DNA from 3 places in the Ruegeria sp. BG9 genome. Region 3 is predicted to be linked to each of the others. Evidence: riboswitches for the same ligand, from Rfam matches in the RefSeq annotation. Region 3 holds a riboswitch; each other region holds the start of a gene.
The links. A riboswitch is a leader RNA that binds a small molecule or an ion and turns the genes downstream of it on or off. The one in region 3 is predicted to bind cobalamin.
Positions count from the first base shown of each region.

Region 1: another riboswitch for cobalamin. It lies ahead of ACR0I8_RS16810 (aromatic ring-hydroxylating oxygenase subunit alpha); the one in region 3 lies ahead of ACR0I8_RS09370 (hypothetical protein).
Region 2: another riboswitch for cobalamin. It lies ahead of ACR0I8_RS11625 (DUF4198 domain-containing protein); the one in region 3 lies ahead of ACR0I8_RS09370 (hypothetical protein).

Region 1 is NZ_JBQFSY010000009.1:185,777-190,155, reverse strand. It holds gene ACR0I8_RS16820 (glutamine synthetase family protein) at 1-1,129, shown strand, start outside; gene ACR0I8_RS16815 (GNAT family N-acetyltransferase) at 1,244-1,765, shown strand; cobalamin riboswitch at 1,885-2,088, shown strand; gene ACR0I8_RS16810 (aromatic ring-hydroxylating oxygenase subunit alpha) at 2,200-3,423, shown strand; gene ACR0I8_RS16805 (hybrid-cluster NAD(P)-dependent oxidoreductase) at 3,429-4,379, shown strand, end outside.
Region 2 is NZ_JBQFSY010000006.1:73,117-77,495, forward strand. It holds gene cbiQ (cobalt ECF transporter T component CbiQ) at 1-271, opposite strand, end outside; gene ACR0I8_RS11615 (cobalt ABC transporter permease) at 271-849, opposite strand; gene cbiM (cobalt transporter CbiM) at 846-1,457, opposite strand; gene ACR0I8_RS11625 (DUF4198 domain-containing protein) at 1,464-2,249, opposite strand; cobalamin riboswitch at 2,378-2,579, opposite strand; gene ACR0I8_RS11630 (FKBP-type peptidyl-prolyl cis-trans isomerase) at 2,829-3,257, shown strand; gene ACR0I8_RS11635 (hypothetical protein) at 3,270-3,449, opposite strand; gene ACR0I8_RS11640 (enoyl-ACP reductase FabI) at 3,509-4,300, opposite strand; gene fabB (beta-ketoacyl-ACP synthase I) at 4,306-4,379, opposite strand, start outside.
Region 3 is NZ_JBQFSY010000004.1:331,873-336,251, forward strand. It holds gene ACR0I8_RS09360 (DNA polymerase III subunit gamma/tau) at 1-1,094, opposite strand, end outside; gene ACR0I8_RS09365 (phosphatase domain-containing protein) at 1,264-1,767, shown strand; gene ACR0I8_RS09370 (hypothetical protein) at 1,764-2,171, opposite strand; cobalamin riboswitch at 2,260-2,479, opposite strand; gene ACR0I8_RS09375 (alpha/beta fold hydrolase) at 2,640-3,497, shown strand; gene rsgA (ribosome small subunit-dependent GTPase A) at 3,530-4,379, opposite strand, start outside.

The DNA.
Region 1 (4,379 bases), on a different contig from region 3:
TCTTCTTCTGATCCCGGACGCCACGGCCGAGGCAAAGGTCGAGTTCGGCGAAGACTCCGGCCTGCACTTTCTTATGGGCGATATCGTCACTCTGGACGGAGACCCTTGGGACTTCTGCACGCGCAGTTTGTTAAGGGCGGCGCTGGAGCGGCTGCACAAGGTCTCAGGAGCAAATTTGCTGGCCGCGTTCGAGCATGAGTTCCAGCTGAAAGATCCGCCAAGCCAGGCCAACGAAGCCTATGGTCACCGCGGCTTTGGCCTGCAGCGGGATCTGTGCGAGACCTTGATCAATGCGATTTCTCAGGTCGGTCTCAAGCCGGATTCGATCATGAAGGAATATGGGCCAAACCAATATGAGGTCGTCATAGGCCCCGAGCTGGGTGTTCGCGCGGCGGACGCGGCCATCATGGTACGCGAACTGACCTATGCGACTGCACAGGCTTATGGCGAACGGGCTACCTATACCCCTATTCGCGATGTCGCGAGCGTTGGGAATGGGGTTCATATCCATATGAGCTTTGTGGACGATAGTGGCGCGCCGCTGACCTACGCCGAAGACGGGCCCTGCGGCATGTCGGACCTGACGAGCGCTTTCGCCGCCGGAGTTCTGAAATATCTGGATGCGATCCTGGCTCTGACAGCGCCTTCGGTGATCTCCTATGAACGCCTGACACCGCATCGTTGGTCTGCGGCTTTCAATAATCTGGGTTTCCGCGACCGCGAGGCTTCCTTGCGGATTTGTCCGGTGACCGCAAAAGACCCAGCCTCAATCGCGGGGCAGTTCAACATCGAATACCGTGCGGCGGATGCTGCAGCTTCGCCTCATCTGGCGCTTGCTGCGGTTGTCATGGCCGGGACGCAGGGGATCAATGAAGGGCTACCCGCTCCCGTTCCAACCGAAGAGGATCTTTCGCTTTTGGACGTCGCAGAACTTACCCAAAGAGGGCTGGTGCGCTTGCCTCAGACTTTGGAAGATGCGCTCGACCGGTTCGTAAACAACTCGGTCGTGACCGGCTGGTTCCCCGAGGGCTTTGCCGAGCTGTACCAAGCCCACAAACAATCCGAGATCGCGACAACCGCACATCTGGACACAGACGCACGCTGCCGATTGTACGAAGAAACATATTGACCTGAGCGGCTGGTCTTGCGGAAGCTCGTGGAATGCAACCTCTGGGGCGTCGGTCGGATAATCTCGCGCAGCATGACGCGGTGCAGGCTGTTTAGCTCAGGATAGGGATGGATCATGAACCGTTCAGAAACCGATGCCATCTTGAATTTGCATAGGCTGGCTTTTGGCGAAGCAGAAGGTGACGAAATCGCTCAACTCGCCGAAGATCTCCTTGAGCATCCGGAAACGATTTCAATCAGCGTAAGGCGTGACGGGCAGATCGCGGGCAATGTCATGTTCACCCCGTTAGTTTTCCAGGATCACCCAGACGTAAGATGCTATCTTCTGGCACCCTGCGGTGTCTCGCCCGAGCATCAAGGCCGCGGTGTTGGCAGAGAGATGATGGAGACCAGCATCAAGCACTTGAGGTTCATTGGAACAGACGCTGTCTTCGTGTTGGGCGTGCCGACATTCTACCCCTTATTCGGGTTTGTTCCGACCGACAAAGAGACGCCATATCCGGACCTTCTGACGATCCCCGAGGCATGGATGACGCTTGAGCTCACTGCAGGATCGGTTGAAAAGCTGGGGGGCAAGACACTTGCGATTGCGCCCTTTATGCACGCGCATTTGTGGGACACATCGCAACACGGGTGAATTCGGTTTTCTTGTCCTTGCCTCAAACCACGGACTTGTTTCAGGTTTCCATTTCTGCTGGGCATGTCTGTTTTGTTTCTGGAAATGTCGCAAGGCTTTCAGCCACGAATCCATCCCCGAGTAGGTTGCGCATGTGAGGTGCTGCTGTCTGATTCTCAGGCGGCAGAGAATTGGGAAGCCGGTGCAATTCCGGCGCTGCCCCCGCAACGGTAAGAAAGGTCAGGTTCGACAGGTGACCACTGGGACGAGGATCCCGGGAAGGTGTCGAGACCGGGCGCAAGCCCCCTTCAAGTCCGGAAACCAGCCTTGCATATATGTCAAACCGCGGGTGGCGGTGGGGGCACAAGTTTCGGACGTGATCCTCGCACGGCTCCGGACTGGCCTCTTATGTCATCTGCCCAAGCTGAGCCGCGGGCGCGGCAGGAGAGCCAGAAGTGAGCAACGTTCAAAGCCTGTTGGCGCGTCGAAACCCGGCCTATGCCCTTGAACAGGCGTTCTACACCGATCCAGATGTCTTTCAGGCCGATCTTGAGGCAATCCACTACCGTGACTGGCTATTTGCCATTCCGGCATGTGAACTGGTGAAGACAGGCGACTATGTGACCTACACTGTCGGCGCATACCGCGTGATCATCGTGCGTGGTGCGGACAACCAGATCCGGGCGTTCCACAACACCTGCCGCCATCGCGGGTCGATCATCTGCAAAGCGGCCAAGGGCAACTCGCCCAAACTGGTTTGCCCCTATCACCAGTGGACCTATGAGCTTGATGGCTCATTGTTGTGGGCACGTGATATGGGCCCTGATTTCGACCCCAAACAACACGGGCTGAAAACCGTTCACTGCCGGGAATTGGCCGGGCTGGTCTATTTCTGTCTTGCAGATGAAGCCCCCGATTTCGACACCTTCGCCAATAGAGCACGGCCCTATCTGGAGCCGCATGATCTAGGCAACGCCAAGGTCGCCTTTGAAAGCACGATCGTCGAAAAGGGCAACTGGAAGCTGGTTTGGGAAAACAACCGCGAGTGCTATCACTGCGGCGGCAACCACCCTTCGCTGTGCCGGACCTTCCCTGATGATCCCTCAGTAACCGGTATCGAAGGGGGTGAAACCCCGGCCTTCATGCAAGCTCACTTTGACCGTTGCGAGGCTGCGGGAATGCCGTCGCAGTTCTATCTGCATGATGACGGGCAATACCGACTGGCGCGGATGCCGCTGAAGGAAGGGGCGGAAAGCTATACTCTGGACGGCAAATCCGCGGTGCGCCGCTTTCTGGGCCGAGCGCCTTTTGCGGATGCAGGGACGTTGCTGAAGTTCCACTATCCCAGCACATGGAACCACTTCCTGGCCGATCATTCGATTGTCTTCCGCGTCACTCCGGTCAGCCCGACCGAGACCGAAGTCACCACGAAATGGCTGGTCAACAAGGATGCAGTGGAAGGGGTCGATTATGACGTCAAGCGCCTGACCGAAGTTTGGATGGCCACCAATGACGAAGATCGCCGCGTGGTAGAAGACAACCAGATGGGCATCAACAGCCCGGCCTATGTCCCGGGGCCGTATTCGGGGATCCAGGAATCCGGTGTTCTGCAATTCACCGATTGGTATTGCAGCACCCTGGCGCGCCATCTGGCACCTGACACGATGGCGGCGGAGTGACGGAGATGAAAGATCTGAACGCTGTTGCCTCGATCTGGCAGGATGACGAGACGCTGGAATGCGTCTCGGTCGTGCCCGAAACGCCAAACACCGCGAGCTTTACGTTCCGCGCCCCTTCCGGAGCCTTGTTTGCCTACCATCCAGGTCAGTTCCTAACGCTCGAGATTCCGGCGCCGGGGCAGCCGGGAGGCGTTGTGCATCGGACCTATACGATATCGTCATCCCCATCGCGTCCACGGTCCATCACGATTACGGCCAAGGCGCAACCGGACAGCATCGGCACTCGCTGGATGCTAAACAATCTGCAGCCAGGTATGCGGATGCGGGCGATTGGCCCGGCGGGCCTGTTCACCAATGCTGAAAGCGCCGCCGCCAAGTATCTGTTCATCTCGGCGGGTTCGGGTATCACGCCTATGATGTCGATGACGACCTGCATGTGGGACGAAGGCCGCGATTTGGATGTCGTCTTCATCAACTGCGCCAAACGTCCGTCCGAGATCATCTTCCGTCAACGGTTGGAGCAGATGGCAAGTCGGACGCCGGGTTTGGATTTGAAGTTTGTTGTGGAGGAAGCTGACCGTTACAGCCCCTGGACCGGCTACCAGGGTCAGTTTAACCAGCTGATGCTGGGCCTGATGGCCCCAGACTATCTGGACCGTGAGGTCTATTGCTGCGGTCCGGAGCCGTTTATGCAGGCTGTCCGTGAAGCTCTGTCGGGTCTTGGCTTTGACATGGACAACTATAATCAGGAAAGCTTTGGAGCTCCGGTTGAGACCGAAGCGGATCAGCCCGATCTGGATGATATCGTTCCTGACGATGACAGCGCCGCCGAAATCGTGTTTGCGACCTCGGGTGTCACCGCCAAAGTTGCCGAGACAGATACGGTTCTGGTCGCCGCACGTGCGGTTGGATTGAACATCGCCTCGGGCTGTACGTTTGGCGTTTGCGGCACCTGC
Region 2 (4,379 bases), on a different contig from region 3:
ACAGGACAAGCATAAAGATGATGAAACTGTCCATCATCACCATCCGCTTGAGCGTCTTGCGCCAAGGCAGTCGGGACAGCACCAGCAGAGACAGCGCGATCATCAGCGCCGCTGCAAGGGCGGGCAGGGACGATAGGGAGACCACAACCACCGCAAACAAAACGGACATGATGATGCGCACACGTGGATCAAGCGCGGTGATCAACCCTTGTTGACCGATCGTGCCAGCCTCGGCCAGCGTCCGTTCCTGTGGTCCCAATACGTGTGCCATCAGCTTGCCAGTTTCCTCCGCGCCGCGAGGTAGAAACCCAGCCCGAACAGGCCAAAGATGTATCCGATGCCGCCCAGAATGGTCTGGAGGTCGTTGTGTTCGCGATAGGCGGCGATTTCCCGACGCAGAGGGCGTATTTCGTCACGCACGGCGGCCGCGATGGCCTGACGCTCCTCATCGCTGAGAGAGGCGACTGTGAGGCCCTCCGAGGCTGCCGTAAGCGTGGGCGACGCTGCGGGCGTGTTCTGGACGGCGACGCCCATGATCTTGGCGACGTCCTCGGCGGGCATGGTGACCTCGGCCACGTGACCGGCGCCAAGGTCGGCAAAGAAGGTATGGGCAACGGGTGCGGTGGGTGTGTAGATGAAGAACCCGTCGGCGTCGGTCGTGGCTCGACCCAGCTCGACCCCGTTTGGATCGGTCACGACGACCTCGGTATCGGTCGCCATGGTACCGTTGGAGAAGCCGATTTCCCCTTCGATCGCGTCACCGGACGCAAAGACCCCGGCAATCACCTTGTGGGCCAGCGCGGGCAGAGGGGCCGCGCACAGCGCCAGGATGAGGGCAAGCTGTCTCATGTGGCGGGCCTTGTCAGGAACAGTTCAGGTTTGACCTTTCGCGCCAGAAGGATGGCAAATCCTGTCAGGACGGCCTCGATGACCATCACGGGGACATGGGCAAAGAAGACCAGTTTGGCGGCGGGGAGGAATTCGTCCCCTGACAAGGCCAGTGAGATACCCACCATGACAGTGGTGGCTGCAATGGCAAAGGCGCCGCCAATGCCGCCCCAAATTGCGCCATGAACAGGCGAACCGCGTCCGATCAGAGGTCGAAACAGCAGCCCCGCTAGTACGGCCGGAAAAGCGATGTTGAGCGTGTTGATCCCCAGCACCGTCAGCCCGCCGAAGCCGAAAAAGACTGCCTGTAGCAGCAGACCCACAAACAGGGCCGGGAAGGCGGCCCAGCCGAGCAGAAGCCCGGCCAGACCATTGAGGATCAGATGCACCGACGACGGCCCAATCGGCACGTGGATCAGAGAAGCCACGAAGAAACTGGCCGCTAGCACCCCAGCTGTGGGGATGCGGTCCAGATCCAGCGACCTGAGGCCCATGGCAACCCCACCAGCGGCGGCAATAGCGCCGCCGATGACGACCGGGTTGGACAGGGCTCCGTCGACGATGTGCATCTGGGGTTACTCCATGTCCCAGGCGCGGATCCAGATCACCGCGTCCTGGCTCAGCTCTTTGCCTTCATGTTCGGTTTCCGGACCAGCGCCGAGGGCGGCAAAGCCCCAGTAGCCAGCTTTCGGGACACCGAAGGAGAAATAGCCGTTGGCGTCGGAAATAGCGACAACAGCGCCACCGGGCATCGGCGAAACGGTAGGCTCGGACGAGGCTTGGCTGTCGAAGCTGGGCTTGGCGGCCATGTACTCGATCTCAATCTCAGCACCGGCAACCGGTTCGCCATTCGCCAGAACCTGACCGGTGAAGGTCGAACCTGCGATGACGTTGTAGGGCTTGTTCAGCGGCACGATCTCGGTCGCCAGACCTGCGGGGTTCATCCAGTCGGTCGGCAGTTCGTTGCGGTTCAGGAACGCCTTGGTGATCTGCTGGATATAGATATCCTCGGCCTCTTCGTAATAGGGCTCAGGCACGGTGACCACTACGTAGTCGCCCGAACGTTTGACCGGAACAGATCCCTGGAAGGCCGCGCCTTCGTTTTCGGGGCTCGAAAACCGGATGGGCTCCAGCGTGTCCAGCAGGTCGGTCTTTTCGCCATTGTGGATCACATAGAATTCCTGCGGCTTGTCCAGATCCATGACATGGCCGTTTTCAAACGGGTGCCAGAAGATCAGCTTGACCGGCACGTCGCCCGGCGCCTCGATCAGCGTGTCGGTGGTGTATTCCAGCAGAAAATGCGCCTGCGCCATCGCTGGAATCGCCAGCGCAGCCGCAGCTGTGCAAAATAGTTTCTTCACAAGGTCTTTCCTTCGTCCTTCGTGCCAACCCCGGCACGTTTCTTGCTTGATATCGGGACGAACGGAGCCATGTACCCAAAATAAGGGCATCGGCCCAATGCACACCCCAGCATCGGTGACACACCCCTTCCGAGGGTGCATATCCGGCAGGTCTCCTGACTTGCGGGTCAAAGCATGGGGCTGGCCTTCCCGGGTGGAACCCAGTGGCGTGTCAGCCCTGCTCACCGCCTACAGTTGCGGGGGCAGTTGCGGCATTGGGTGGATCAGAATTCCCCGCACCGCATTCCCTTTTCTCCGGGCGAACCCGGAACCGGACATGAGGACGCTGATGGCAGAGATTCCCATCACCGGTCAATCTCTATTTAAGACTGCAGCGATAACATCTTGTCGATAGGATCGGATGTTCCTGTTCTGCACGCTTGGTATTGAAGGCGCGCGTGTAAGCGACGACAAGAGGACGCGCACGCCTTCACCGCAATCTGGACATCAGAATCAGATGCATGCATCCTGCGCTGAGTCAGACTCCGGCGTAGCGCGCTTGTGTTCGGCGCCCTATTCCCCACACGCCCCGGAGGCCCAATGTCTGAGATCAAGCAAGGCGACACAGTTCGCATCCACTATACCGGCACGCTGTTGGACGAGACTGTCTTTGACAGCTCAGACGGGCGCGATCCGTTAGAGTTTGTTGTCGGTTCGGGCCAGATCATACCCGGCCTGGACAGCGCGATGCCAGGATTGGCGGTTGGCGACAAGAAGCGGGTCGAGATTGCCTGTGTCGACGCCTATGGTCCGATCAACCCGGCGATGCGGCAGGACATTCCGCGTGAAGGTATTCCGGACGACATCCCGCTAGAGCCTGGAACCCAGTTGCAGATGCAGACCCCCGATGGTCAGGCGCTGCCGGTAACGGTTGTCGAGGCGAACGAGGCCACGGTGACGCTGGACGCCAATCACCCGCTGGCCGGGCAGGACCTGATCTTCGATATTGAGGTTGTCTCGGTGAACTGAAGGCTTGAGGTCTTAGCCCCAAAGCCCGTCAAGCGCTGCACGGACCTGCGGTTGCGTGAAGAACACGAACAACACCAGCAATGTGGTCAGCGTCAAAAGCAGAACACGGGCGCGGGGGCTTAGGAACCCCGTTTTCCGTCTGGTCTGGGTGCCACGCGTATTGCTGGCAAGGATCTGGTCGGTTTTGCTCATGCCCATATCCCTGACGCCGAAAGATGGTCAAATCTTGGCGGCGTCTGGGAAAGATATGGTCACATGAAATCCGGCTGTGGCATTCCAAGCACGTGGAAACCGCCATCCACCCGGATGATCTCGCCCGAGGTGCAAGCCCCCGCGTCTGAGGTCAGGTAAACCGCCGTGCCGCCAACGGCCTCCAGCGTAGCGTTCGAGCGCATGGGTGCATTTTGGTCGCAGAACTTGTAGGTCTTGCGCGCACCGCCGATTGCCGCCCCGGCCAGGGTCTTCATCGGGCCGGGCGAAATCGCGTTCACACGGATGCCTTCGGGGCCGAGGTCGTTGGCCAGATACCGTGTCGCCGATTCCAGCGCGGCTTTGGCAACGCCCATGACGTTGTAATTCGGAACTACACGATTCGAGCCTTGGTAGGTCAGCGTCAGCAGCGAGCCACCATTGTCCTTCATCAGCGGATAGGCGCGACGGGCGACCTCGATGAAAGAGTAGGCCGACACATCCATCGAGTGCTTGAAATTGGCCCTTGTGGTGTTCAGAAACCGGCCTGTCAGCTCGTTCTTGTCCGAATAGGCAATCGCGTGAACGACAAAGTCGATGGTTGGCCAGCGTTCGCCCAACTCGCCAAAGGCGCGGTCCAGCGAGGCGTCATCGGTGACATCCGCATCCACCATGAAGTCGCTGCCGAGGCTTTCGGCCAATGGCTGCAGACGCTTCCCGAACGCGTCGCCCTGATAGGTGAAAGCCAGCTCAGCCCCTGCTTCATGCATCGCTTTCGAGATACCCCAGGCAATCGACCGGTCATTGGCGACACCCATGATCAGGCCGCGTTTCCCTTTTAGAACTTCCGACATCTCGTTCACCCGTTATACTTTGACAGGATCATGGATCCGTTCGTGCCGCCAAAGCCGAAGCTGTTGGTCATGACCGAAT
Region 3 (4,379 bases):
GCCATTTCGGCAGCCATCATGGCGTTGGGGGCGGCTGAAACTTCCTCAAGCGCTTTCAACAGCATCTGCCACATCCGAGTCAGTACCCGCATGGGGAGGGCCTCAGCCATCTGCTGGCCACGGGCGCGTTCATCCGGGGAAACAGTGGGGTCTTCGGCTGCGTCCGGGGTGATCTTCACGACCGAGACCCAATGCGTGATCTCAGCCAGATCACGCAGCACGGCCAATGGATCAGCCCCTTCGGCATATTGGCCACCAAGCTCGGTCAGTGCCCCTGCCGCATCGCCACTTAGGATCATGTCCATGAGGTCCAGAACCCGGCCACGATCCGCCAGGCCCAGCATCGCGCGCACTTGATCTGCCGTCGTCTCTCCGGCCCCGTGCGAGATCGCCTGATCCAGCAATGAAGTCGCGTCGCGGGCAGATCCCTCGGCGGCACGGGTGATCAGAGCCAACGCATCCTCGGCAATCTCGGCGCTCTCAGCCGAGGCGATCTTGCGCAGCAGGCCGATCATATCCTCGGGTTCGATCCGGCGCAGGTCGAAGCGTTGGCAGCGCGACAGAACCGTGACGGGAACCTTGCGGATCTCGGTTGTGGCGAAGATGAACTTCACATGCGCCGGCGGCTCCTCGAGCGTCTTGAGCAGCGCGTTGAAGGCGCTGGTCGACAGCATGTGGACCTCATCGATGATGTAGATCTTGTAGCGGGCCGAGGCTGCGCGGTAGCGAACACTGTCGATAATCTCGCGAATATCATTCACGCCGGTGCGGCTGGCGGCGTCCATCTCCATTACGTCGACATGACGGCCCTCCATGATGGCGACGCAGTGCTCACATTGGCCGCAAGGCTCGGTCGTGGGTCCGCCAGTTCCGTCCGGTCCGATGCAGTTCATGCCTTTCGCAATGATCCGTGCGGTCGTGGTTTTACCGGTTCCGCGAATGCCTGTCATGACAAAGGCTTGCGCGATGCGATCCGCCTCGAACGCGTTTTTGAGCGTGCGGACCATCGCATCCTGACCCACCAGATCGGCAAAGGTTTCCGGGCGGTATTTTCGGGCGAGAACCTGATAGGCGGGGCTGTCTGAGTCGGTCATGTCTGCTCTGGCGGATTCGGAACGTCACCGCAGCGTAGAGGCCCGCGCCGCCCGCGTCCACATGAGTTGAAGAACGATTTTGTTTTGGAAACTGGCACGTCAGGGGTACACTCTTCAGATAGTGAATCAAGCCTAGAGTCAGGATCAACGCTTCCGGGGGGATGCTGTCATGACGAATTTGGTCATTCATGCTTTGCAAGTGGGCGGGGGCACACTTGCCCTAACGTCGATGCCGGGAAAGGGCGGCGACTATGCAGGCGACCTTGAAACGATTGGAGATTGGAGGCCGGGGCTCGTGCTTTCGATGACAACCGACGCCGAGCTGGTCCAGTTTGGAGCCCGCGATTTTGGCCGCGACGTTCAGGGGCGCGCCAGCCGCTGGGTGCATCTGCCGATTCAGGATTTCGGCGTGCCACCGTCAGAGGTTGATGCGCAATGGCCCGATGTTAGTGCCGCGGCGCGGCAGGCTTTGTCTGGCGGAGGGCGCGTGCTTGTCCATTGTCAGGGCGGATGTGGTCGCTCTGGCATGGTGGTGCTGAGGTTGATGATCGAATGCGGCGAGGCTCCAACCCAAGCGCTGGATCGGTTGCGCAAGCTACGCCCCTGCGCGGTCGAAACCGATGCACAGAAGCACTGGGCCACCTTGCCCGCCCGAGCTTTGGCAGACTCCTAAGCCGACAGTTGCAGTTCCGCCGGGGTCGTTTTGCGCGGCGAAATCACTGATGCCTCGAGCATGGCGCAGGGCAGGGATGTCATCGCTGCGCTAGGCAGGCTGCTCGTTTCGGTACCGAACATAAGGTCGGCGTAGCGATCGAGGGTCTCGCTGTCGGCATTAGGATCCGCTCCGCAATAAACCCGCACCCGAGACTGGCTGGCCTGAAACCGGGCGTGGCAGCCGTCCGTGCAATGGGTCAGGTCGCTGCTGCCTTCGATTTCGAAATCCGATGTGGTCGCCGGACCGGCTTGGTCCAGCGCGTCGACCATTGAACGCGCCAGCCGCGCCAGTGCCGGGCAAGTTTTGCCCGTATGTTGGCAGATGGTTGCGGAGAACCTATGTGTCTTCGTCTTCCAGATCATCCTGCGCCCTCCGCGCGGTGGACAGGGGCTGGGATCAGGTGGGGCAGATAGGGTCTGCCACGGCCTGCCCGGACACCCCGCCCGAGTTTGGGTTATGTTGACGATGGCAGGTCTCCTGACTTGCGGGTCATCGCTTTGCCGACCTTCCCGGCCTTTCGGCCAGTGGCTCTTCGACATCGCTCGCCGCTTACAGTTGCGGGGGCAGTCGCGGATTTGGTTCGTCCCGAGCAAGCCGGGGAAAACCGCACCGTGTTCCCTTTTCATCCCGACCTCTTGTGAAAGCCGGGAACCATCGCATCATCGCTAGCGTTCATAACCATCCTGAGTCAAGTTGAACTTTCTGCGCTGCGGAAAGCCGATCCGCAAAGTGGACGCGTGGTCAAGCTGGATCGCAGTTGACTTGCATGGGCTGTCTGGGGTCAAGTTGCAATGTGAACTCATCAGTTCAGTTTCCCGCCGAGGATGCCCATGTTGGATTCAAACCAAACAGTGCTGATCGAAAATGTTCAGATCCCGGTGGGGGATGGCGCCCTGTCCGGGCGGATCTACCGACCCGTGGAGCAGCCCGAGACAGTGGTGGTGGTCAACAGCGCGACGGGTGTTCCGCGTGACTACTACAAGCATTTCGCACAGTGGTTGGCGTCGGATCAGGATATCGCCTGTCTGATCTATGACTACCGGGAATTCGGTCATTCGAAATCGGGGCCACAGCGTCGGTCGAAGATCTCGATGGCGGATTGGGCGTTGCAGGACATGCCCGCCGCGCGGGCCGAGATGCGCCGACGGTTCCCGCTGTCGCAGCAATGGTCAGTTGGTCATTCGCTTGGAGGGATGCTGGGGCCAGTGCAGCCGGATATCGACAAGATTGATCGCATGATCTGCGTCTGTTCCGGCCTTGTGACACTGCGCGATCATCCTTGGCCGTACCGCGCTTTGGCAGGGTTGTTCTGGTACGGGCACGTGCCTCTGGTCGTGCGCAGTTTGGGGTATTTGCCCGGCAAGGCTCTGGGGTTCGGGTCGGACCTGCCGCCTGCGGTCTATTGGCAGTGGCGTAAATGGTGCACCGCGCCGCACAGCTACCTGCCCGAGATCGGAGACACCCTGCCGCATGCCACATGGCAAGATGCTGACACTCCCGTCGACCTGTTTGCATTCACAGATGATGAGATGGTCCCCGAAGCCGCCGTTTGGCGGTTGGCCGAGCTTTATGGGCCGAAAGCACTTTGTCACCTGTTGTCGCCAGGAGAATTCGGCGTTCCGGAAATCGGCCATATTGGTGTGTTTGCCCGCCGCAATGCTGCGCTCTGGCACCGATTGATCGCTTGATGGGGGGCGCCGGCGGACCGGCGCCCTTTTTTTTAATCTCCGCGTCGCGCGGATTTTCCGTGCATCGCGGATCGGACCATTTTGCCGAAAGCCTTGTCGCGGGCCCGCGCCTCGGCCACGGTCTCAGAGTTGCGCTGATCCTCGCGCCTTAGCTTGCGCCAGCGTTCCAACCGATCTGCATCCAGTGTGCCTGCTTCAATCGCCGCCTGCACAGCGCAACCGGGCTCGGCCTCATGCTGGCAATCCGAGAACCGGCAGGTTTGGGCCAGCTCCAGAATGTCCGAGAACACTTCGTCCACCCCGTCGTGCGCGTCGAGCAGGCGCAGGGCGCGCATGCCGGGGGTGTCGACCAGCCAACCGCCATTTTGCATCGGATGTAAGGCGCGAGACGTCGTGGTGTGGCGGCCTCGGGCATCATCCTCGCGGATTGCCGCAGTTGCCTGATCCTGACCGGTCATTCCGTTGGCGAGCGTTGTTTTGCCAACCCCGGATGACCCGACCAAAGCCGCTGTCTGACTCGCCGGACACCATGCCAGAACCTGCTGCAGGTCTAACGCGTCATGCGCGTTGACCGTCAGGACTGTCAAAAACGGTGCCAGCGCTTCGGCCTGCTTGGCGTAGGCTGCGGGGTCCGAGCAGCTATCTGCTTTGGTCAGGACCACGACAGGATAGCAGCCCGCCTGATGCGCCAGTGCCAGATACCGTTCGAGCCGGGGCACATTAAAATCCGCATTGCACGAGCTGACGATGAACAGCACGTCAACATTGGCAGCAATCAACTGCGCCTCGGCCCCAGTTCCGGCAGCACGGCGTTTCAATAGGCTGCGCCGGTCAAGCGGATGCTGAACGCGATTCTTGTCATCGGCCAGCACCCAATCTCCG